Regions from separate parts of the Streptomyces sp. CAU 1734 genome, predicted to be linked through region 3. Evidence: riboswitches for the same ligand, from Rfam matches in the RefSeq annotation. Region 3 holds a riboswitch; each other region holds the start of a gene.

Region 1 (7,717 bases), on a different contig from region 3:
CCCCGGCGGGCCTCGCGGCTCTGGCACAGCAAGGTGATCCGGGCCGGAGTGCTGATCACCCTGCTCGCGCTCTGCGCGCTGGTGATCCTCGCCCTGGTGCGGGAGGAGACCGGCACCACGGGCTTCCTCGTCGGGCTCGGGCTCGCCGTACTGCCCGTGCCGCTGCTGGTCGCCGCCTTCCGCTGGCTGGACCTGGTCGATCCCGGCCCCTGGCGGAATCTGATCTTCTCGTTCTGCTGGGGTGCGTTCGCCGCCGCTCTCGTGGCGATCCTGGCGAACACCTTCGCCACCCAGTGGATAGCCACCAACACGGCCGACGCGTCGAACGCGCACAGTCTCGGCGCCACGGTCATCGCGCCCGTGGTGGAGGAGACCGCCAAGGCCGCCGCCGTACTGCTGATCTTCCTCTTCCGCCGGAGGGACTTCACCGGCATCGTGGACGGAGTGGTGATCGCGGGATTCACCGCGATCGGCTTCGCCTTCACCGAGAACATCCTCTATCTGGGCACGGCCTTCGACGAGGACCAGACACTCGGGTACTCGGGTCTCTCCTCGACGACGGCCGCGACCTTCTTCGTACGCATCGTCATGTCGCCGTTCGCCCACCCGGTCTTCACCGTGCTCACCGGCATCGGATTCGGGCTCGCCGCGCTCGCCGCCCGCCGGCGGCAGCGGATCCGCCGGATCGCGCTGCCGGTGCTGGGTCTGCTGCTCTCCATGGTGATGCACGCCCTGTGGAACGGCTCGGCGTCCTACCTCGGGCCGTGGGGCTTCCTGCTGGTGTACGCGTTCGTCATGATCCCCGCCTTCGTACTGCTGACCTGGCTCGCCATCTGGGCCCGGCAGCGCGAGCTGCACACCCTGGCCGTCACCCTGCCCGCCTATGCGGCGGCGGGCTGGCTCGCCCCGTCCGAGCCGCAGGCGCTGTCCTCGATGAGGGCGCGGAACACGGCCAAGGACTTCGCCCGGCGGATGCACGGCCCGGCGGCGGTCCATCCGGTCGCCGAGTACCAGCGGTTCGCCACCGCGCTGGCGTTTCTCCGTCACCGCGCGGCCAGGGAAGCGGCCGGTCCGGACTTCACGGCGCGGGAGCAGGAGCTGCTGCACCACATGTGGCAGCGGAAGGCGGTGGCCTCCCCGGCACTGACCTACGCGGCGCGCGTCACCGGCCGGGTGCGGGTGCCGCCGCCGCACCGGGATTACGAGATACCCAACCCCTACCGCGTCTGAGGGCGGCGGGCCCGGCAGGGCGGGAGCGGGGGAAGTGCCGGCGGTGCGGGCGCGAAAAGACCGGCAGCCCTGACGGCGGGGGGTGCTCGCCAGGACTGCCGGGGTGAAAGGGCCCGCACCGCCGTGACCACGGCGAGCGCGGGGCTGCCGCGGACACCCGCCGGCCGATCGCGATTCCGGCACCGGGCGGTGCCGTGAGGACCGGCCGGCCGGCCGGTCCCGCGGGGACGGGCGGTGGTGCGCGGGACGGTCAGGGGTTGAGGCCGTTGCTCCGCATCCAGGACAGCGGGTCGACGGCCGAGCCGCCACCGGTCTTGACCTCCAGGTGGAGGTGCGAGCCGGACGAATTGCCGGTCGAGCCGACGCGTCCGATGGTCTCGCCCGCGCCGACCTTCTGGCCCGCGCTCACCGACATCGAGGAGAGGTGTGCGTACATCACCTCGGTGCCGTTCGACAGCTTGAGCACGATGTTGTAGCCGTACGAGCTGTGCCAGCCGGCCGACTTGATGGTGCCGCTGGTGACGGCCTTCGCCGGGGTACCGGTCGGAGCCGCCATGTCCAGGCCGGTGTGGTAGCCGGAGGACCACATCGGGCCGCTCTGGCCGAAGGTGGCGGTGATCGTGTACGAGGAGGTGGGGAGGACGAAGCCCTTCGCGAGCTTGGCCTTCTCCTTCTCCTTGGCCTTGGCCTCCGCCTCGGCCTTCTTCTTGGCCTTCGCCTCGGCTTCGGCCTTCTTCTTGGCCTTCGCTTCCGCCTCCGCCTTGGCCTCGGCCTTCTTCGCGGCGGCGGCGGCCTTCGCGGCTGCGGCGTTCTCGGCGGCGGCCCTGGCGACCGCCTCCGCCTCGGCCTGCTGCTGCTCGGCCTGCTGGAGGATCCGGGAGCGGAGCGCCTCACCCGTGCCGGGCTGGGTGGCCGCGCCGATCTCCTCGGTGGCACCCATGGCGGTGAGAGCGGAGGTCTCGTCGGCCGAGCCGCCGTCGTCCATGAGGGAACCGACGTCGGGAAGGGAGTCGGCGATCGAGTCGGGGAGCGATATCGACACGGCGGGCTTGCTCTGCGCGGTGGCGATGCCGCCCGCGCCGACCGCCGCGATCACGCCGACGCCGAGCACCGTGGAGCTGCGGGCGAATCCGCCGCGCTGCTTGAGCACGCGGTGCCGGTGACGGCCGCGCACCGGACGGACGGTCTCCGCCGTGGGGTTCCACTCGCCGACGGACCGTTCGGCCCCGTCTTGGCTGAAGACACCGGATTTGAACGGCGCTTCCGGGGCAGGGGTGTTGGACGCCACTGAGGCGTGCTCCTTTCCTTCCTTCTCGCCTACCGGGTTAGCTGACGGGTTCGGAGCAGGAAGGTCTCCTACCGGCCTCACACACCGCGAACTGCGCGGCAAATGAAGCCCGATTCACCCCAATTGGTGGGTCCCCGGTTCCCTTGCGGGATTCGGCGCGTGCGCGCGGCGCCGCCCTGACGACGACTGTGACGACCGCGCTGCGTTATCGAACGTTAATAGAGACTCCAGTCGTATTCCAAGTTTTTCCGAGTGATCTTTAATCTCTTTGCCATGGACTTAACGGGACACAAGCGTCCGGAGTCGGGCGACTTGAACGGCCGCCCGTAAACCCATCAGATCTGACGGCATATCAATTGTTATCAGAGGGGTGCACTCCGGCTACGCAACGTATTCGCGGTGGTTCCGGCCGGCGCGGCGTCGCGGCGGGCCGGGGCTTCACGGCCGACCGGTCGTCACGGCGGGCCGGGGGGCGGCTCCGCATCCGCCCGCCCCTCGCCGGGACGGGCCACCGCGAGCAGTGCCATGTCGTCGGTGGTCCCGCCGCCCGAATGCCTGCGGACATCGTCGACCAGGGCGTCCAGCAACTCGCCCGGCCCCGGGAAGACACGGCCGGCGAGCCATTCGCCGGGCTCGTAGAACACCCCCCGGGCATCCCGCGCCTCGGAGAGCCCATCGGTGTAGATGAGCAGGGTGGCCCCGGGCGGCAGCGGATACTCCTGCGCCCGGTCGGGCCGGTTCCCCAGCTCCCCCATGGAGAGCGGGAGCGCGTACTCGGCCGGTTCCAGAGAGCCGAGTACGCCGTCCTCGTACAGCATCAGCGGTGCCGGATGGCCCCGGTTGACCATCCGGACGATCCCGGCACCGCGCGGGATCTCGGCGAGCACGGCGGTGGTGAACGCCTCGAAGGCGTCCAGGGTGTCCCGGCGGCGCGCCTCCCGGTTGAGCGCGCGTTCCAGCCGCTCGGTGACCCCCTCCAGCGATCTCTCCTGTTCGGCCGCCTCCCGGAAGGCGCCGATCGCGATGGCCACCGCCTCGACCGCGCCGAGTCCCTTGCCGCGCACATCCCCGACGACCAGCCGTACGCCATGGGGTGTGTCCTGTACGGCGAAGAGGTCCCCGCCGATGAAGGCGTCGGCGACGGCGGCCTCGTACCGTGCGGCGATCCGCAGGCCCCCGATCCGCTCGGCGGGGGTGGGCAGTACGGCGCGCTGGGCGGCCTCGGCGATGACCCGGGCGGAGGCGAGCCGTTCGCTGCTGCGCCGGATGACCCGGTTGATCAGCAGCGCGAGACCCGAGACGGTGATCACGGTCACCAGCTCGGTATAGGTCGTCGGCTCGGCGACCGAGTCCTTGAGCCCGTGCAGGCCGACCACGCCCAGGGTCGAGGCGATACCGGTGAAGAGGGTGGTGCGCCAGGAGAAGAAGGGGGCGGCGATCAGCGGGGCCGCCGTGAACATGGGCGCCGCGGTGAACATCGGCGGGGTCAGGGCGTCGAAACAGACAGCGCCGATGATCATCAGCGCGGGCAGCATACGGACGAATCGGCGGGCGCCGACTCCCCCCGGCTGCTCCTCGCTCCCCAAGGCTGCTCTCCTGACCGGTCCGCCCACGGCTGCGGACACGGTTCCCGCGCCCCCTCCAGGCTGGCGGGAACGGGGCGGAGTGGCGAGCCACCGCCGTCCAACCGGGCGAACGGAGGCGAACGGGCAGCGCAAAATGACCACGGCCCGGTACTCAGGTGATGAGTACCGGGCCGTGATCTTCAGTAGCGGGGACAGGATTTGAACCTGCGACCTCTGGGTTATGAGCCCAGCGAGCTACCGAGCTGCTCCACCCCGCGCCGTTGAACACAACCTTACGCCATCCGAAGCAAGATCCACGCCACTTTCCGCGGGGGCCGCGGAATCGCCGGAAATCCGGCCGCGCGGGGAACGGGCGAGCGGTGGGCGAGGGCGGACGCGGGCCCGTCACCGAGGGCGGCCCGCGTCCGCCGCGGCTCACTCGTCCGAGAGCTGCGTCTCCCCGTACACCCGCATCGCATCGCGGATGAACACCGCCGTCCCCTCGCCGTGCCGGTCGTAGACCTCGGTGAACCGCTCGTCGGCCACGTACATCTCGCCGATGCCGATGAACCGGCACCGGCCCGGCGCCTCCACCGCGGAGAGCCAGACGTACTGCCGCCGGGCGAGTTCCTGGGCCGGCGCGCCGTCCGGCGCCCCGCCCTCCCGCAGCAGCCGGGCGAAGTCCCGGGCGATGGCGGTCTGCTCCTCCAGATACTCCCGCCGCTCCCGCTCGCCGAGCGCACGCCACCACTGGTCACCGCGCCGATACGCGTCCCGCCCCCAGCGCTCGGTCACCTCCTGTTCGTACGGTGTGTGGTCGAAGCCGTCGAACACTTCCTCGGCCATGAGTTCTTCCCCTCGCTCGGTCTTCCGGAGAGTGGTCCGCACCGAGGCGATCTGCCGGCCCACTCTTTCGCGCTCCTGTTCGAGCAGCTTCAGATGGACGCGGAGCGCGGCAGCGGTGTCCCGCTGGCCGGCCAGCACCTCGGCGATGGCGGGCAGTCCGAGCCCGAGCTCGCGCAGCAGCAGAATCCGCTGGAGCCGTATCAGCTCACGGGGGCCGTAGTAGCGATAGCCGTTGGCCCCCACCCGGCTGGGCCGCAGCAGACCCAGCTCGCCGTAGTGACGCAGGGTGCGGCTCGTCGTACCGGCCCGGCGCGCGATTTCCTGGATCGACCACTCCATGTCCCGAACGGTAGATCTTGACGCTGCGTCAAGGTCAAGGACGGGCGCGCACCGGCCGTCAGGGCAGCAGACGGGCCGCCTTCCGGCGCAGATAGCGGGCCTCGGGGATGCTGAGCGTGCGCTCGGCCGCCAGCTGGTACGCGGATCGCGCGCCCGCCCGGTCGCCGGCCCGCTCCAGCAGATGGGCCCGGACCGCGTCCAGCCGGTGGTGCCCGGCCAGCCGCTCCGCGAGCCGGTCGGTCTCGGCGAGCGCCGCCTCGGGCCCGTGCACCATCGCCACGGCCACCGCCCGGCTCAGCTCCGCCATCGGGTCGTCCGGAGCCATCCGTACGAGCAGGTCGTAGAGGGCGAGGATCTGCGGCCAGTCGGTGGCGGCGGCGGTCGCGGCCTCGTCGTGGAGGGCCGCGACGGCGGCCTGGAGCTGGTACGGCCCGGCCGGCCCCTGGGACAGGGCCTCCTCCACCAGCGCGGAACCCTCGCGGATGGCCGCCCGGTCCCAGCGGGTGCGGTCCTGTTCGTCGAGCGGGATCAGCTCGCCGGCGGAGTCGGTGCGGGCGGCGCTGCGCGCGTCGGTGAGCAGCATCAGCGCGAGCAGCCCGGTGACCGCGCCCTCCCCGGGCAGCAGCCGGCGGACCCGCCGGGTGAGCCGGATCGCCTCACCGGCGAGGTCGGCCCGGTGCAGGGCCCGGCCCGAGGTCGCCGTGTGCCCCTCGTTGAAGATCAGGTACAGCACCTGGAGCACGGCCCGGAGCCGCTGGTCGCGGTCCTCGGGGCCGGGCCGGCGGAATGACTCGCCGCCGATCCTCCGCTTGGCCCGGCTGATCCGCTGCGCCATCGTCGCCTCCGGCACGAGATGGGCGCGGGCGATCTCGGCGGTGGTCAGACCGCCGACGGCGCGCAGGGTGAGCGCGACCCGGGCGGCCGGTCCGAGGGCGGGGTGGCAGCAGAGGAAGAGAAGGGTGAGGGTGTCGTCGTCGCTGGGGGCGCGGCTCTCCCCGGGCGCGGGGGCGGTGAAGGCGTCGCGCGGGGTGCGGGCGGCGGCGGTCTCCTCGCGGCGGCGGCGGGCCTCCTCGGCACGGAGTAGATCGGTGAGCCGCCGCGCGGCGACCTTGATCAGCCAGCCGCGCGGATTGTCGGGCACGCCCTGGGCGGGCCACTGTCCGGCGGCGGCGAGCAGGGCCTCCTGGACGGCGTCCTCGGCGAGGTCGAAGTGGCCGTACCGGCGCACCAGGGCACCGAGGACCTGCGGCGCGTGGAGGCGCAGCAGGTCCTCGGTGGTGTTCACGGTGCTCATCGGGTGCCCGCCGCGGGGGTCAGACCTCGCCTCCGTCGGGGTTTCCCACGGGCCGGATGACGACGGCGTACTCGGGGGCCCCGGCGGGCTGCGGGCACTTCGCGACCCGGGCCGCGATCTCGGTGACCCGCTCCAGGCTCTCGCACTCCAGGAGCCAGTACCCGGCCAGGAGTTCCTTGGTCTCGCCGTAGGGCCCGTCGGTGATCACGGGCCGGCCGTCCGGGCCCAGCCCGACGGTACGGGCCCGGTCGGGTGCGGTGAGTCCCTGGGCGTCGACCAGCTCACCGGATTCGGCGAGATCGTTGTCGATGGCACCCATGTATTCGAACATCGACCGCAGCTCGTCCTCGCTCCAGGCGGGGCTGTGCTCGGACGCCTTGCCGCCCATGGCGTCGTAGTCGACCTGGGCGCCCTGGACCATCACCAGATACTTCATGGCTTCGCTCCTCCGGTTCTCCGTCGTCCCTCATGGGCGACTCTCACAGGAGACGTCGGAGCCGATGACGGATTCTCGACGGGTTCGCGGAGAAATTCTGCCGGAGTTTCCGCCGGGCGGGCCACCGGAGGCCGCCGGAGCGCCGGCGGCGGGGTCGGGGTCGGGGTCGGTTTTACGGGGCCGGGGCGGCCGGCTACTGGAGGGCGCCGACGAGCTGGGTGGCGGGGTCGGTCAGCGGGGTGATCGCGTAGGGAACGGCCATGACCTGCTGGATCTGGCCGAGCTCATTGAGCCGGTTGAGGGAGGTGGCCTCGTCCGCGGTCTGCTGGAGGTCCCCGGCGGTGGCGGTGGGGCCGGTGCCGGCGCCGGCACCCGCTCCCTGGCCGTGGCCGGTGGCGCTCGCCCCGGTGACGCTCATGGCGGAGGCGCCGGCCGCGAGGGCGAGGGCGGCGAGGATGCGCTGTGTCTTGGTCATGCCGGATCAACGGCGCGGGGCGAGGTCAGGTCACGCGCAATCGCCGAGCGGTTCCGGGCGGGGATCCGGGGTGCTCCGGGGCGGGGATCCGGGCGGGGTGAGGTGAGGGACCGGGGGTGATCGAGGGACCGGGGTGGTGCGCGGGGCGGCGGGTGCGGGCGGGAGGGCCGGGGCGGTTCCCGGCCGGGGGTCCGGGACCGGTACCCGGGCGCCGGGGGCGGGAAACCGGCGGCCCGGCGTCCGG
Region 2 (7,717 bases), on a different contig from region 3:
GCGCGGACCAGGGCGTCACCACCGCGCCCGCCGGCCCGCGCGCGGCGGGCCGGCCCGGTCCCGTCACGACGGCTGTCCCGGGCGCGTCCGCCGCCACCGGCGTCACGGCGGAGCCGGCCGGGGCGCCGGCCATGACGGGAGTGCCGGCATGAGCGCGGTCACGGGAGCGGGCACGGGCCCCGTCGCTCCGGCGGGGGCCGGCGCACCGGACATGAACGAGGTGGTGGGCCGGGACGATCTGCTGCTGGTCACCCTGGACACCCTCCGCCACGACGTCGCCGCCGAGCTGGCGGCGGCGGGCCGGATTCCCCGGCTGGCCGGCCGGCTGCCCGGGGGCGGCTGGGAGGAGCGGCATGCGCCGGGAAGCTTCACCTACGCCTCGCACCAGGCGATGTTCGCCGGCTTCCTGCCGACACCGGTCACCCCGGGGCCGCATCCCCGGCTCTTCGCCGCCCGGTTCGCCGGGAGTGAGACGACCGCGGGCGGTACCCATGTCTTCGACACCCCCGACCTGGTGTCGGGGCTGGCCGCGGCCGGATACCGCACGGTCTGCATCGGCGGGGTCGGATTCTTCAACAAACGGGGGCCGCTCGGCTCCGTGCTGCCGGGGATGTTCCAGGAGAGCCACTGGGAGCCGGAGTTCGGTGTCACCTCCCCCGTCTCCTTCGAGGCACAGGTGGACCGGGCCGAGCGGGTGATCGCCGCGCTGCCGCGGGAGCGGCGGCTCTTCCTCTTCGTCAATGTGGCGTCGCTGCACCAGCCCAATTGGTTCCATCTGCCCGGTGCGACCGGCGATGCCGGGGACACCCGGGAGACTCACGCCGCCGCGCTGGAGTACGTCGACCGGCACATCGAGCGGCTCTTCACCGCGATGCGCAGCCGGCGGCGGTGCTTCGCGATCGTCTGCTCGGACCACGGCACGGCGTACGGGGACGACGGTTACACCGGTCACCGCATCGGCCACCCGGCCGTGTGGACCGTGCCGTACGCGCAGTTCTTCCTCGATCCCGGCGAGCCCCGCACCCCGGAGACCGCACCGGACCCGGCGGGGGCCCCGGGCGGTCCCGATGCCCTTCCGCACCCCGAGCGCCATGAGACGGACAGATGAGCACGACAACAGACCAGCGGATCCGCCCGTATCAGAGCTATGTCTACGCCTATCCGCACAAGACGGCCTACCGCGCGCTGCCCGACCGGCCCGCGCTGAGCGGGCTCTGGGCCGCGGAGGGCCGCAAGGACGCGCTCTCGCTCTATGTCCACATTCCCTTCTGCGACATCCGCTGCGGCTTCTGCAATCTCTTCACCCGGATCGGCGCCCCGGACGAGCTGGCCACCCGCTATCTCGACGCGCTCGACCGGCAGGCCGCCCAGGTGCGCGAGGCGCTCGGGGACAGCGCACCGGTGCGCTTCACCACGGCGGCGTTCGGCGGGGGCACTCCGACCTTCCTCAGCCCCGGGGAGCTGGAACGGCTCGGTGACATCGCGGAGAAGCGGATGGGGGTGGATCTCACCGCGGTCCCGCTCTCGGTGGAGACCTCGCCGGCCACCGCCACCGAGGACCGGCTCGCCGTGCTGGCCGGCCGGGGGGCCACCCGGATCAGCATCGGGGTGCAGAGCTTCCTGGACGCGGAGGCACGGGCCGCCGCGCGCCCGCAGCGCCGGGCCGATGTGGAGGCGGCGCTCGCCCGGATCCGGGCCGCGCGGATTCCCGTCCTCAATATCGATCTGATCTACGGCATAGCCGGCCAGACCTCCGTGACCTGGCGTCACTCCCTGGATGCCGCGCTGGCCTGGGAGCCGGAGGAGCTCTATCTCTATCCGCTGTATGTCCGGCCCGGGACCGGTCTCGGCCGGCGCGAGCCGGTCGGGGAGCGGGAGTGGGACGCCCAGCGGCTGCGGCTCTACCGGGAGGGCAGGGACCATCTCCGCGCCCAGGGGTACGAGCAGGTCTCCATGCGGATGTTCCGGCGGGCCGGCGCCCCTCCCCGGGGGCCGGACGACTACGCCTGCCAGACCGACGGAATGATCGGTCTCGGCTGCGGTGCCCGCTCCTACACCGCCGATCTGCACTACTCCTTCGACTACGCCGTGGAGACGACCGCGGTCCGGGGCATCATCGACGAGTACATCGCCACCCGGGATTTCAGCCGCGCCGAGGTGGGCCATGCGATGGACGAGGATGAGCGGCGCCGCCGCCATCTGCTCCAGTCGCTGCTCCAGGCAGGGGGGATGGAGACCGCCGCGTACCGCGCCCGGTTCGGCGGCGATCCCGGGGAGGATTTCGGTGCCGAGCTGGAGCTGTTCGCCGCCCGGGGCTGGCTCGACCCGGCGGCGGGGCCGGGGCTGCTGAGGCTGAGCGAGGAGGGTCTGGCCCACTCGGACGCACTGGGCCCCGAGCTCTTCTCCGCCCGCGTCCGGGCGAAAATGGCCGAATACGAGTCGAAGTGAGCGGCCCGGCGGCCGGGCCCGGCGAGGGCGCACCGGAAGGCCCGCTGGAGCTGACGCTGCTCTACCGGGGTCCGCTGGCCTCCTGTGACCACGACTGCCCCTACTGTCCCTTCGCCAAGCGGCGGGATCCTCCGGCGGTGCTCCGTGCCGACCGGGCCGCGCTGGAGCGCTTCACCGGCTGGGTGGCCGAGCGGCCGGGCGACCGGCTCTCCGTGCTCTTCACCCCCTGGGGCGAGGGGCTGGTCCGCTCCTGGTATCGCCGGGCGATGGTGGAGCTGTCCCGGCTGCCGCAGGTGCGCCGGGTGGCGATCCAGACCAATCTCAGCTGCCGTACGGAGTGGCTGGCGGAGGCCGATCCGGAGACTCTGGCGCTCTGGTGCACCTACCACCCGGGCGAGACGCCGTACGAGCGCTTCCTCGGCAGCTGCCGCGAGCTGGCGGCCCGGGGCATCCGCTTCAGTGTCGGCGTGGTCGGACTGCCCGGCCATCTGGAACCGGCCCGCAGGCTCCGCGCCGATCTCCCCGAGGAGGTCTATCTCTGGGTGAACGCCGCGGAGGGGACGGGCTACACGGACGCCGAGGCCGCCGAGTGGACGGCGCTGGATCCGCTCTTCCCGTACAGCCGTGATCCGCACCGGTCGGCCGGGCTGCCCTGCCGGACCGGGCAGTCGGTGCTCTCGGTGGACGGGGACGGCACGGTCCGCCGCTGCCACTTCGTCCGGGAGGAGCTGGGGAATCTGTACGACGGCTCCTATCGGCGGGCACTGCGGCCCCGGGCCTGTCCGCTCGCGGTCTGCGACTGCCATATCGGCTATGTCCATCTGGAGTCGCTGCCGCTGTACGACGTCTTCGCGGGCGGGGTGCTGGAGCGCATACCGGCAGGGGGGCGGCCGGTTGGGCCGGTGGAGCTCACCCTGCTCCCGCCGGGCGGCGGAGGCGGCCGGCCCGGGCGGATGACACCGCCGGTGTGACTCCGCCGGCGGGCCGGAGCCGGGCGCCCGGCCCGGCGCGAGGCCGGCAGACACGAGGCCGGCCGGCGCGAGGCCCCGCACCCGGCCGGGCCCCGAGGGCCGGCCGTCGGCCGCTCCGCCGTGCCGCCGGTGGCGGTCCGGGCTCAGAGAGGCAGCAGGTCCGGGCGCTTGGCCGCGATGTGGTCGCCGGAGCTCTCACCGCGCAGCCGCCGGCCGATCCAGGGGACCAGATGTTCCCGCGCCCAGTGGATGTCGTCGCGCCGGCCCTCCAGCGTGCCGCGCGGCGGAAGCGGCGGCCACGGCTGGTCGGGGTCGGCCGGCACCTCCAGCCCCAGCACCTGTGCCGCGCGCAGCGCGACCCGGGTGTGACCCTCGGCCGAGAGATGGAGCCGGTCGCCGTCCCAGGCGCGGCGGTCCTGCACCGACTTGAGCGACCACAGGTCCAGTACGGGGCAGTCGTAGCGGTCCGCGATGGACCGCACATGTGCCGTGTACATCGCGATCTTGCCGCGCAGATGGCGCAGCACCGGCACGCCCCGGGTGTCGAAGCCGGTGGTCACCATCACCGTGCCGACGGCATTGGTGAGGTCCGCCACCGCGCGCTCGAAGCGCTCGGCCACATCGTCGGGGTCGCTGCCCGGCCGGATGATGTCATTGCCGCCGGCGCAGAACGACACCAGATCCGGGGCGAGTTCCCTCGCGCGCGGAACCTGCTCCGCGACGATCTGGTCGAGGAGCCGTCCGCGCACCGCGAGATTGGCGTACCGGAACGTGTGTTCCGGCCGGCGGTCGGCCAGCAGAACCGCGAAACGGTCCGCCCAGCCGACATGGGTTCCACCGGGTCCCGGGTCTCCCACGCCCTCGGTGAAGCTGTCACCGATAGCCGCGTACGACCCGATTCCGCCCTCTGTCTCTGTTCTCGAATCGTCTGCCACAAGAACTCATCTTGTCCTTACAGATGTGACCTACGCGACCGTAAGGAGGGGTTGACGGCGGGTGATCTATCCCACCGGTGATTTTCGGCCCACCCGGGAATACTCGTGGGTGAAGACCGATCCCCCCGTACCGGCGGGGGTACGGGGGGATCGGCGGAAGGCGCGGTGGACGCCCGTGGCGTCAGAGGGAGACGCCGTGCCCGCGGAGGTAGGCCAGCGGGTCGATGTCCGTGCCGTAGCCGGAGCCGGTGCGGATCTCGAAGTGCAGGTGCGGACCGCTGGAGTTGCCGGTGGAGCCGGCGAGACCGATCTCCTGGCCGCCGCTCACGCTCTGGCCGGCCGAGACGGCGAGGGAGGAGAGGTGGGCGTACTGCGAGTACTTGCCGTCGGTGTGCTGGATGACGACCTCGTTGCCGTACGCGCCGGACCAGCCGGCCGAGACCACGGTGCCGGGGCCGACGGACTTCACGCTGGTGCCGGTGGGCACGGCGAAGTCGATGCCGGTGTGGTAGCCGCTGGACCACATGGCGCCGGAGACGCGGTAGGAGGTGGTGACGCCGGCACCGGCGATCGGGGCGGTGTAACCGGAGGCGGGGGCGGCGGGCTCCGGCTCGGCCGGGGCCTCGGCGGCGGGCTCCGGAGCGGGAGCCTCCGTGACGGGGTCGGCGGCCGGGGCGGAGGTCTCCCGGGCGGCGGCGGGGGCGGCCGGGGCGGCGGGCTTCTCGTTGGCACCGGCGTTGCGAGAGGCGTCCCGCGAGCCGTCGCGCGAGGAGCGCTCCGCGTCCGGGGTGCCGGCCGCGGCGGCGGAGCCGATGCTCAGCTCGAGGCCGGGGTGGATCAGGGAGGGGTTCCCGCCGACGGCGGCACGGTTGTCCTGGTAGAGCTGCTTCCAGCCACCGGTGACGCCGTGGTCCTCGGCTATGCCCGAGAGATGGTCGCCGGCGACGACCCGGTAGGTGCCCGCCTCGGACTTCCCCGCCGGGGCGGCGGCCGGGGAGCGCTGCTCCGCGACGGCCGCGGCGGGGGCGGTGACAGCGGCCGGGGCGGCGGCCGGCTCGGCGGCCTGTGCGCCGGTCGCGCCGAGAAGCGGAAGCGCGATGGCGGCGCCGCCGGTGCTCGCGACGACGAGGCCGCGGGTGATGGTGCCGGCCTTGGGACGGCGGTGCTTACCCTTTGCGGGCATGGGGTTTTCCTCTCCGGCGCCTGCGAGGTGAGCTGTCGGGTTCGGGCTGGAGATGCCCGGCCGTGCGGCTGCACGACTTCACCCCGAGCCGTCCGGTTGCCCGGCCGACGTACTACCTGGGTCCCCCGCTCCTGCCACGCGTGGATGTCGGTTGGGAATCCGGGGCGGCGGCAGGATGAGGCGGTCCGCCCGGAATTTCCGTGACCGTAGACGAGCGGAGAGGACCGGAACAAGCCGCTCCGCTTCCACTTCCGCCTTCCCCATGATCACCGTGGGGCATCCGCGGTCACTCTCCGTCGAGACCGCGGCGCCAACTCCCCGACCGGCATCGCGATTGCCCCGCCCCGCGACACCCCGTCGCCGCCACACACCGTCACCACTATGATCCTGCTCACGAGCACCGCCCCAAACCCCTTGCAGATGGGGCGCGTTATGCGCAATCCACCAAAGCGCCCATAAATCACAAATGCCTCATTCAGGTGGTGCCGGATCCAGTGACGGGCGGCCCGGCCCGGCACGATCCGGAGGAGTGCGGGCAGAGCGCCGAGGAAGTACGGACTCCTGATCCCGCACCCACGCGCACGGCAGCGCGGCGCGCGCGTGAACGGCGGGGAGTGTGCCGCGAGTGCCGTCGCATGCGCCCCGGGTGTGCCATATCGCCGCAATGCTCCCGTGACACCACGGCAACGCTTCCTCACGCGAAAAGAAAATGATTGCCCGAGGAATCAATGTCGTATCGTCGAGAAAACGCCATGTCGGCGAGGAGCGCCGACGGCAGCGACCCTCAGGAGACTCCGTGACGCAGCAGCTGCCGCAGGTTCCGTCGACCGAGCCCGAGCTGGCCGGGGTCCGCAACTTCCGCGATGTGGGCGGGCTGCCGGCGGTGGACGGCCGGCAGGTGCGGTACGGACGGCTCTTCCGCAGCGGTCATCTGGCCCATGCGACGGAGAGTGACGCGTCGTTCCTGGGCACGCTGGGTCTCCACACCATCTTCGACTTCCGCAACTCCGCCGATCTGGTGCTGGAGGGGCCCGATGTCGAGCTGCCCGGCGTGCGCAATGTGAACATACCGCTGAGCGACCCGGCCGACGGCGCGGAGTTCTGGGAGCTGGTCCGGGCGGGGAATCTGGCGCAGCTGCGGGCGGTCCTGGCGGATGGCCAGGGCGCGGCGCGGATGACCGAGTCGTACCGGTCGATCATCGCCGAGCGGACCGCCGAGCACAGCCGGGTCCTGCACGCGCTCGCCGAGGACAGCGTCCCGGCGCTGATGCACTGCGCGGCGGGCAAGGACCGCGCGGGGCTCTCCATAGCCGTGTCCCTGCTCGCCGTCGGGGTGGAGCGGGACGCCATCGAGGCGGACTATCTGAAGTCGAACGACCCGCACCGCCGCTATCTGGTGCGCCGCACGGACAGCAGCCGTACGGGGATGTCGCCGGAGGTCATGGAGCTGCTCGGCCCGCTCTTCGACGCGCGGGCGGAGTATCTGCGGGCGGCGTTCGACATGATCGGGCAGACCTGGGGAACCACCGAGCGCTATCTGGCGCAGGGGCTCGGGATCAGCCCCGAGACGCGCGAGCGGCTGCGGGAGCGGCTGCTGGACGCCTCCGCCTGATCCCCGGCGCGCGGCGGGCCGGGGCGGCCGGGATCACTTGGCGCCGACCTCGAAGAGCAGATAGAGGAATCCCGCGAAGACATGGCCCGCGATCAGATAGGCGAAGAGCCGGATGATCGCGCCGCGGGGGAACTTCGACTCGTGGGTGTCGGGCTGCTGCCCGGCCGCGCCGGGGATGTTCTCGGGGACGGGGGCGGCGGCGGTGTTCTCGGTCATGACGGTCCTCGCTTCATTCCGGTCGTTCCGGGGTCCGGTTCAGGCGTGCGGATGGAGGTCGGGGCTCTGGAGCAGGGTGTGGACGAAGAGGAGCTCGGCGCCGTCCCGCCCGGCGGCGGCCATCCGGTGCGGGGTGAGGGAGTCGAAATGGGCGCTGTCGCCGGGGCCGAGTTCGTGCACGGACTCCCCCAGGGTGAGCCGCAGCCGGCCGTCGAGGACGTACATCCACTCCTCGCCGGGGTGCACCCGGACCAGATCTCCCTGGGCGCCGTACGGGACCGACAGCCGCAGGGCCTGCATGGCCCGGCCGGGGGCGCCGGCCTGCTGGTAGGTCCAGCCGTCGGCCGCCGCG
Region 3 (7,717 bases):
CCTCCGGCTACGCGGCCAACCTCGCCGCGCTCACCGCGCTGACCGGACGCGACTCCCTGATCGTCTCCGACGCCGCCAACCACGCCTCCATCGTGGACGGCTGCCGGCTCTCGCGCGCCGAGACCGAGATCGTGCCGCACACCGACACCGAGGCGGTCCGCAAGACCCTCGGCGCCCACCCGGGGCGGCGCGCGCTCACCGTCACCGACGCGGTCTTCTCGGTGGACGGCGACGCGGCACCCCTGCCCGAGCTGGCGGAGATCTGCCGGGACCACGGCGCCGCGCTGCTGGTGGACGACGCCCACGGGCTGGGTGTCCTCGGCGCCGGCGGCCGGGGCGCGACGAACGCCGCCGGTATCGCCGGCCGGCCCGGGGTGATCGCGACCCTCACCCTCTCCAAGGCCCTGGGCAGCCAGGGCGGGGCGGTGCTGGGACCGGCCCGGGTGATCACCCATCTCGTGAACACCGCCCGCACCTTCATCTTCGACACGGGACTCGCCCCGGCCGCCGCGGGTGCCGCGCTGGCCGCCCTGCGGCTGCTGGAACGCGAACCCGCGCTCGCCGCGCGGGTCCGCACCGCCGCCGCGGCGCTGCACGGCGGTCTGACCGCGGCCGGGCTGACGGCCGCCCGGCCGGACGCCGCGGTGGTCTCCGTCCGGGCCCCGTCGGCGGGGGAGGCCCTGGTCTGGGCCGCCGACTGCCGTGCCGCCGGGCTGGGCGTCGGCTGTTTCCGGCCACCGTCGGTACCGGACGGCATCTCACGGCTCCGGCTCACCGCCCGCGCCGATCTGACCGGCTCGGAGATCGCCCGCGCGATCGAGACGGTCAGGGCGACCGCGCCGCCCGGCGCGATCGGCTGACACCCGGCACACAGGCACCCAGCCACCCGGCGCCCGGCGTGGTCGGCCGACACCCGGCACACAGCCACCCGGCGTGGTCGGCCGACACCCGGCACACAGCCACCCGACCTCCGCGCCGGCCGGGGGATCAGCCCGTACCCTCCCGCTCCACCGCGCTCAGGAACCGGTCCCACGCGGGCGCCGAGAAGCGCAGCGCCCGGCGGGACACGTCCTTGGAGTCCCGTACGGCGAGGGTCGAGTCGGCCAGCCGGGCCGCCTCGACACAGTTGTTCATCGCGGCGCTGTGACTGCTCCGCCGCCACCGCGCGCGCTGGTGCGAGGGGAAGGGGAACAGACGGTCGTCGGACATGGAACCTCCCTAACCGCCGTCCACGAGTCCGGCGATGAGATCCAAGGATTCGGCCGGTGACAGCGCCCGTGCCCGCATCCTGGTGAAGGCCGCGGCGTACACCGCGAGATCACCTGCCCGTTCGCGGTGGAGGCTACTCGTGAGGTGGTCGAGAACGACCACATCCAGATCGGAAGTCTTCGAGAAAGAGAAGATAACGAAAGGTCCGGCGAGTCCCGCATAGCCACCCGCGGAAAACGGCATGACTTGAATCCGTACCCGCGGAAGGTCCGCCGCCACCGTCAGCGCCCGCAGCTGCTCCCGCATCACCCGGGGGCCGCCGACCTCGCGCCGCAGCACCGCCTCGTCCAGGATCACACTCAGCCGGAGCGGATTCCCCGGCCGGCTCAGCACCCGCTGCCGGGCGATCCGCACCTCCACCAGCGCGCGGACGGTCTCCGCGGGCAGATCCTCCAGGGTCGCCAGGGTCACCGCGCGGGCGTACTCCGGCGTCTGGAGCAGTCCCGGCACCACCGAGGTCTCCAGTGTGCGCGCGGCGCTCGCCTGTGCCTCCAGGCCGATGAAATCGCGGTACTCGGGCGGGAGCAGCCCGCGATAGGCATGCCACCAGCCGCCGCCCGTGGTGTCGGCGGCACCCGCCAGGGCCTCCAGCAGCGCGCGGAGGCCCGGATCGGTGACGTCGTACAGATCGAGCAGCAGCCGCACATCGGCGGCGCGCACACCGCTGTGCCCCGTCTCGATCCGGCTGACTTTCGACTGGTGCCAGCCCGCCAGCTCCGCCGCGCCGCGACTGGTGAGCCGTGCGGCCAGGCGCAGCCGGCGGAGTTCCCCGCCCAGTCTGCGGCGGCGCACCTCGGGGCCGTGATGACGCATGGGGCTCCCTTCCGTCATCTCGTCTGTTCGGTCTGCCCGCGATCAAAATGCGCTTGTGTGCCCAAAAACGGTCTCACGTCGTAGAGTTCACCGCTTTGAGCGACAGATATATGCACATCTTGGTGGATCGCCACCTGTGGCGGGGCATGGAGTGGCAGTCTGGCGCTCAGCGAAAGCCGTGGCCGTCCGCGTAATTCCCCGCTTCGAGTTCGGAGCCCGGCCGCGGTGGGAAAGGGTTGGCGTCGCCATGGCAGACCTTCAGGAAGCCTCCGTCACTCTGCCGAGCGATCCCGCCTCGGTCTCCGCGGCACGGAGATTCGTCACCGATGTGATTCGCGAGTGGGGTCTGCCGGACGGGAGCGAAGCCGTTGACACGATCCGGCTGATCATTTCGGAGCTGACCACCAATGCGGTGCAGCACACTTTCGGCCAGTCGCCGACCTTCACCGTCGAACTGACCCTGGAGCGGGACGACGAGCTGCGCATCGGGGTGACCGACAGCCATCCGCGATGGCCTCAGCGGCTGCCCGCCGCGGTGCGCCAGGACAACGGCCGCGGGGTGGCGATCGTACGGAGCCTCACCGCCGAGTACGGCGGCAGGCTCTCGGTCTCGCCCACCCCGGAGGGCGGCAAGACCGTCTGGATCGTGCTGCCGTGGGCCGCCCCGCACGATCGCTGAGACGGCCGGGGGCACGGAATCCGGGACCGCCCCGGGACAACAGGCGACAGGCTCCCGGACGGTCCGGTACACGGAGGAAAGGGCCCGCGCCGGTGAGGGCGGGCCCATGACCCGGCCGGCGCCGTGCGCATGGCCGCGCGCGGCACCTCCCGCGCCGGCCGCCGGGGCTCATCCGGCGGCGGGCACGGGCGGTGGTGACGGCTCGGGTGCCCGCTCATGGCGGGGCGGAGCCGGCTCACCGGTGGTTCAGGGATGCTCACCGGTGATTCGAGCGGTACTGGCGGTACTGAATGGTTCGGAACTCCCGGCGACCGGTCCGTGAGCGGTGGGGACCGCGCTCACGGCCGGCGGGGCGGTGTTCTCCCCGTGCGCCGGCGTGCGGCGAGCCGGTCCGGCGCCGGACCTGGCTCGTACGCGCCCATCGGATTCAGTGGCCGGCCGTCACCGGACCCGGCCGTACTTGACGCTCTTGGTCCAGATCTTGTCCAGCTTCACCCAGGAGCCCCGCTTGGGCGAGTGCCAGACCTTCCCCTTCCCGGCGTAGATCCCGACGTGGTAGACGGAACCACCGGAGTGGAAGAAGACCAGGTCTCCAGCCTTGCGCGAGGACTTGGAGACGCGATTGGTCTTGTTGAACTGCTGCTGTGCGGTACGCGGGAGCTTCTTGCCCGCCTTCTTGAAGGCGTACAGCGTCAACCCGGAGCAGTCGAAGCGGGAGGGCCCTGCGGCGCCGTACTTGTACGGCGAACCCTTCTTCGACGCCGCCACCTTCAGCGCCTTGCCCGCGTGGGACGACGCGGCGTGGGCCTCGGACGTGCCGCCCGGCACAAGGAACGATCCACCGAGGGCGGCAAGGGTGAGGGCCGATACGGCCCCCGCCCGGCTCATCAGAAACGGGACGGTGTTCTGCGCACTCATGCGCGACCCTTCGTCAGCCGCCTGTGAAGGATGACCTGTCGGGTTCGGGCGGACGAAGGTGCCCGGCCGCATGACGCGGCTTCACCCCGAGGGACTTCCGGACCTTCCGGCATGCCCCGTACTGCTTGGGTCCTCCACTCCTGCCGAAGCACTTCTGTCGACCAGTCATCCGGAGCGGCGGCAGGATTCGGCGTCCGCCCGGACCGCCCCGCCGAGGTGACGGGGGCTTGTCGTCCCAGGGATCTTGACCCACGACGTGCCGGATTTCCGAGCTGAAACGGCGATATGTGAGTTTTAACACCATTGCTCTGTTCAGGTGGACATGCCCCTCACGGAGTCCGGCCATCGACACCTGACCATGCCCGTACCAGCACCGGAATACGGCTCTCCGGAAGATCGAACATCATGATGCGCAACTCGACCGTAGTCGCCAGCCTGGTGGTGCGTACATCAAACGGACTAGCTTTCCTGGTACTCGAACGGCGGTTGACAGGCCCTGGCCCGAACCGCCGGAATGCCCTGCGAGGGGGTGCGGCGACCCGCCGGGCGCCGGCCGGGCCTCTCGGCCGGCCGCGGGGCGGCGGAGGCGGCCCGGCTCGGGAGGGCGGATCCCCCGAGGTGGGCGCGGACTTGCGCGGCGGGGGTCCCGGGTGCGGTGCCGCCGGCGGTGCCGACGCCGTCCGGGCCGGGTGCGGATGGGCCGACGGGGTGCCGGAACGGTCCTTCACACCCCTCTGTCGGATCGATCACATCTGCTCCGAGGCCGGTGATATCACCCCCGGGCACGGCCTCACGGGGTCCGGAGGCGGCCGTCCTCCCGAAGCGCGGGCCGGTGCCGCGCGCCGGGGGAGCACGGCAGCGGACTCCGGCCGGCGTTCCCCGGCGGATGAGCACCGGAGCCGCGCCGGGGCGATCCCGCCCGAGCCGTTCCGCCGGAGCGCGCCGCCGGACCGCGCGGGCATCCGGCCACCCCGTGCGGGCATCCGGCCACCCCGCGCCGCGCCGCCCGCGCCGGACCGCGCGGCAACCGCTCCCTCCCGGGCCGGTGTTCGCCCGCCGCGGTCCGCGTCCGCCCGCCGGTGGGCGAACCTGGCCGAAAGGGGATGGCTGGTTGTGCTCATGTCCACCCCCTCCCGGGTATGCACCGCTCAGCGGTACTTCACGCTCCGGCTATCGGTTCGGTAAAGAAACATTCGTTCGATCTGTTGCCGATGGCCCCCTGGGCGCAAGGATCACCCGAGAACTCGGCGGGACGGTGAAGATCCCGGCGGGACAGCGAGGAAGAGGGGTACTCCGTGAAACGCACAGCGGTGCTCGGTTCGGCCGGCACTCTGATAGCGGGCACACTCATCGCGGGCGCGGTGGCGGCGCCGTCCGCCAGTGCCGACGCAGGGCGCGGCAGTTCCGTACAGACCGGTCAGAGCAGCTGGTCCGAGGAGCGCGGGGTGCGGATCGCCGCGGAGCGGGCCGCCGCGAAGGGCATCGCCTGGGCCGACTGTCCCGCCGACTGGTCGCTGCCCAAGCCCATCCAGTGCGGCACGGTCACCGTGCCGCTGGACTACGCGCACCCGGACGGCCGGCAGATCACCGTCGCCGTGGACCGGATCGGCAACACCGGCACCAAGGAGGAGCGCCAGGGCGCTCTCCTCTACAACCCCGGCGGCCCCGGCGGCTCGGGTCTGCGCTTCCCGGTCCGGGTCACCAGCAAGAACCCCCTCTGGGCGAAGACGGCCAAGGCGTACGACTTCGTGGGCTTCGACCCGCGCGGTGTCGGCCGCTCCACCCCGATCTCCTGTGTCGACCCGCAGGAGTTCGTCAAGGCCCCCAAGGCCGACCCGGTCCCCGACAGCGAGGCCGACAAGCTCGCCCAGCGCAAGCTCGCCGCCGAGTACGCGGCCGGCTGCGCCGAGCGCAGCGGCTGGATGCTGCCGCACATGACCACTCCGAACACCGCACGCGACCTCGATGTGATCCGGGCCGCCCTCGGCGAGAAGAAGCTCAACTTCATCGGTGTCTCCTACGGCACCTACCTGGGAGCCGTGTACGGGACCCTCTTCCCGGGCCATGTCCGCCGGATGGTCATGGACAGCGTGGTCAACCCGTCCAAGCAGAAGATCTGGTACGAGGCCAACCTCGACCAGGACGTCGCCTTCCAGATGCGCTGGGAGGACTGGACCACCTGGATCGCCAAGAACGACGCCGTCTACCGCCTCGGTGACACCCGGGACAAGGTCGAGGCACAGTGGCTGAAGCTCCGTGCCGCCGCCAAGGAGTCGCCGCTCGGCGGGGTCGTCGGCCCGGCGGAGCTGATCAGCTTCTTCCAGGGCGCGCCCTACTACGACTCCGCCTGGGCGCCCACCGCCCGGATCTGGAGCAAGTACGCGGCCGGTGACACCCAGCCGCTCATCGACGCCGCCTCCCCGGACCTCTCCGACACGGCCGGCAACATCCGCTCCGAGAACAGCAACGCCGTCTACACGGCCGTGGAGTGCGCGGATGCCAAGTGGCCCACCAAGTGGCAGCGCTGGGACCGGGACAACACCCGGCTCCACCGTGACTACCCCTTCATGACCTGGGCGAATGCCTGGATGAACCTTCCCTGTGCCACCTGGCCCGGCAAGCAGCACACCCCGGTCAACGTGAAGACCGGCAAGGGTCTGCCGGGCGTGCTGATCGTGCAGGCCGCCCGCGACGCGGCCACCCCGGTCGGCGGCGCCCATGAGCTCCAGAAGCGGTTCAAGGGCTCGCGCCTGATCCTGGAGAAGGACGCCGGCTCGCACGGTGTGACCGGGCTGACCAACCCCTGTGTCAATCAGCGGGTGGACGCCTACCTCCTCGACGGCACTCTGGACAGCGCCAATGTGACCTGCGACCCGCACGCGGCCCCGAAGCCGTAGCGGGTCCGCCACAGACCGGCGGGGCGGTGCGGCGCGCACCGCCCGCACCACCCCGCCCCCACGGCACCGCCTCTCCACGCCGATGGGCGCGATCCGGCCGGTCCGGATCGCGCCCATTCGTGTTCCGGACCTCAACATCCCCTTGTTTTCGTTCAGTTCCGGCCACCGAAGCCATCGAAAGCGTTTGCCTTTCGCCCACCGCGTCGTTATGGTCATCCGGTCCTGTTGTCTCCGATTGAGGTGGACGTTGCGTATCTGAGGTCTGCGATCACCGCGCCGTACGGCCCTTCGCCGTACGCCAGTCATGTGTCAGCGGCTCTTCACGCCGCCCATGGCTCAGCGCAGTTGCGACCTCGGTGCATGAGATCCGTCCCCGGTCCATCGGACCGCCGGACCATCCCGTTCTTCTCTCTCCCGGTCGCCGTGTGGTGCTCGCTCACGAAGCCCCCCATCCGCCGCGCCTGCGACTGCGAGAAAACATCATGGCGACACCCACCGCGCCCACCGCCGCCCTCACCTGCTCCGCGCTGTCCTTCCAGTGGCCGGACGACACCTCCGTCTTCGACGGACTCTCCCTCACCATCGGCCGGGGCCGCACCGGCCTCGTCGGTACCAATGGCACCGGGAAATCCACCCTGCTGCGCCTGCTGTCCGGCTCACTGCGTCCCACCCGGGGGTCGGTGACCGTCAGCGGCAGCCTCGCCCATCTGCCGCAGAACATCACCCTGGACACCACACTCCGCGTCGACGACGCCCTGGGGATCGCCGAGCGCCGCCGTGCCGTGCGCGCCATCGAGGCCGGGGACGTGAGCGAGGAGCACTTCGACACCGTCGGCGACGACTGGGATGTCGAGGAGCGGGCGCTGGCCACCCTCGGCTCACTCGGACTCGGCGGAATCGGACTGGACCGTACGGTGGGCCAGCTGTCCGGCGGCGAGACCGTGCTGCTGCGCCTCGCCGCGCTGCTGCTGGAGCGCCCCGATGTACTGCTGCTGGACGAGCCCACCAACAACCTGGACCGCTTCGCCCGCCGCAGGCTGTACGAGGCCGTCGACTCCTGGCGCTCCGGAGTGCTGGTCGTCGTCAGCCACGATCGTGAACTGCTGGAACGCGTGGACCGCATCGCCGAACTGCGCTCCGG

The links. A riboswitch is a leader RNA that binds a small molecule or an ion and turns the genes downstream of it on or off. The one in region 3 is predicted to bind cyclic di-AMP.
Region 1: it holds a riboswitch for cyclic di-AMP, as region 3 does, so the genes downstream of both, AAFN69_RS03635 (M23 family metallopeptidase) here and AAFN69_RS27005 (C40 family peptidase) in region 3, are expected to answer to the same signal.
Region 2: it holds a riboswitch for cyclic di-AMP, as region 3 does, so the genes downstream of both, AAFN69_RS12625 (LysM peptidoglycan-binding domain-containing M23 family metallopeptidase) here and AAFN69_RS27005 (C40 family peptidase) in region 3, are expected to answer to the same signal.

What each region holds. Positions count from the first base shown of each region.
Region 1 covers NZ_JBDQQP010000001.1:856,387-864,103, reverse strand. The annotation lists gene AAFN69_RS03640 (PrsW family intramembrane metalloprotease) at 1-1,230, shown strand, start outside; gene AAFN69_RS03635 (M23 family metallopeptidase) at 1,481-2,518, opposite strand; cyclic di-AMP (ydaO/yuaA leader) riboswitch at 2,530-2,686, opposite strand; gene AAFN69_RS03630 (PP2C family protein-serine/threonine phosphatase) at 2,974-4,053, opposite strand; tRNA gene AAFN69_RS03625 (tRNA-Met) at 4,288-4,361, opposite strand; gene AAFN69_RS03620 (TipAS antibiotic-recognition domain-containing protein) at 4,519-5,268, opposite strand; gene AAFN69_RS03615 (DUF6596 domain-containing protein) at 5,327-6,553, opposite strand; gene AAFN69_RS03610 (YciI family protein) at 6,582-6,998, opposite strand; gene AAFN69_RS03605 (hypothetical protein) at 7,192-7,473, opposite strand.
Region 2 covers NZ_JBDQQP010000005.1:446,714-454,430, reverse strand. The annotation lists gene AAFN69_RS12650 (STM4014 family protein) at 1-152, shown strand, start outside; gene AAFN69_RS12645 (STM4013/SEN3800 family hydrolase) at 212-1,108, shown strand; gene AAFN69_RS12640 (STM4012 family radical SAM protein) at 1,105-2,448, shown strand; gene AAFN69_RS12635 (STM4011 family radical SAM protein) at 2,493-3,419, shown strand; gene AAFN69_RS12630 (SGNH/GDSL hydrolase family protein) at 3,563-4,354, opposite strand; gene AAFN69_RS12625 (LysM peptidoglycan-binding domain-containing M23 family metallopeptidase) at 4,536-5,537, opposite strand; cyclic di-AMP (ydaO/yuaA leader) riboswitch at 5,542-5,697, opposite strand; gene AAFN69_RS12620 (tyrosine-protein phosphatase) at 6,334-7,149, shown strand; gene AAFN69_RS12615 (DUF6126 family protein) at 7,183-7,365, opposite strand; gene AAFN69_RS12610 (XRE family transcriptional regulator) at 7,405-7,717, opposite strand, start outside.
Region 3 covers NZ_JBDQQP010000015.1:105,954-113,670, forward strand. The annotation lists gene AAFN69_RS26985 (8-amino-7-oxononanoate synthase) at 1-860, shown strand, start outside; gene AAFN69_RS26990 (DUF397 domain-containing protein) at 988-1,209, opposite strand; gene AAFN69_RS26995 (helix-turn-helix transcriptional regulator) at 1,219-2,082, opposite strand; gene AAFN69_RS27000 (ATP-binding protein) at 2,330-2,761, shown strand; gene AAFN69_RS27005 (C40 family peptidase) at 3,203-3,679, opposite strand; cyclic di-AMP (ydaO/yuaA leader) riboswitch at 3,683-3,882, opposite strand; gene AAFN69_RS27010 (alpha/beta hydrolase) at 4,975-6,576, shown strand; gene AAFN69_RS27015 (ATP-binding cassette domain-containing protein) at 7,059-7,717, shown strand, end outside.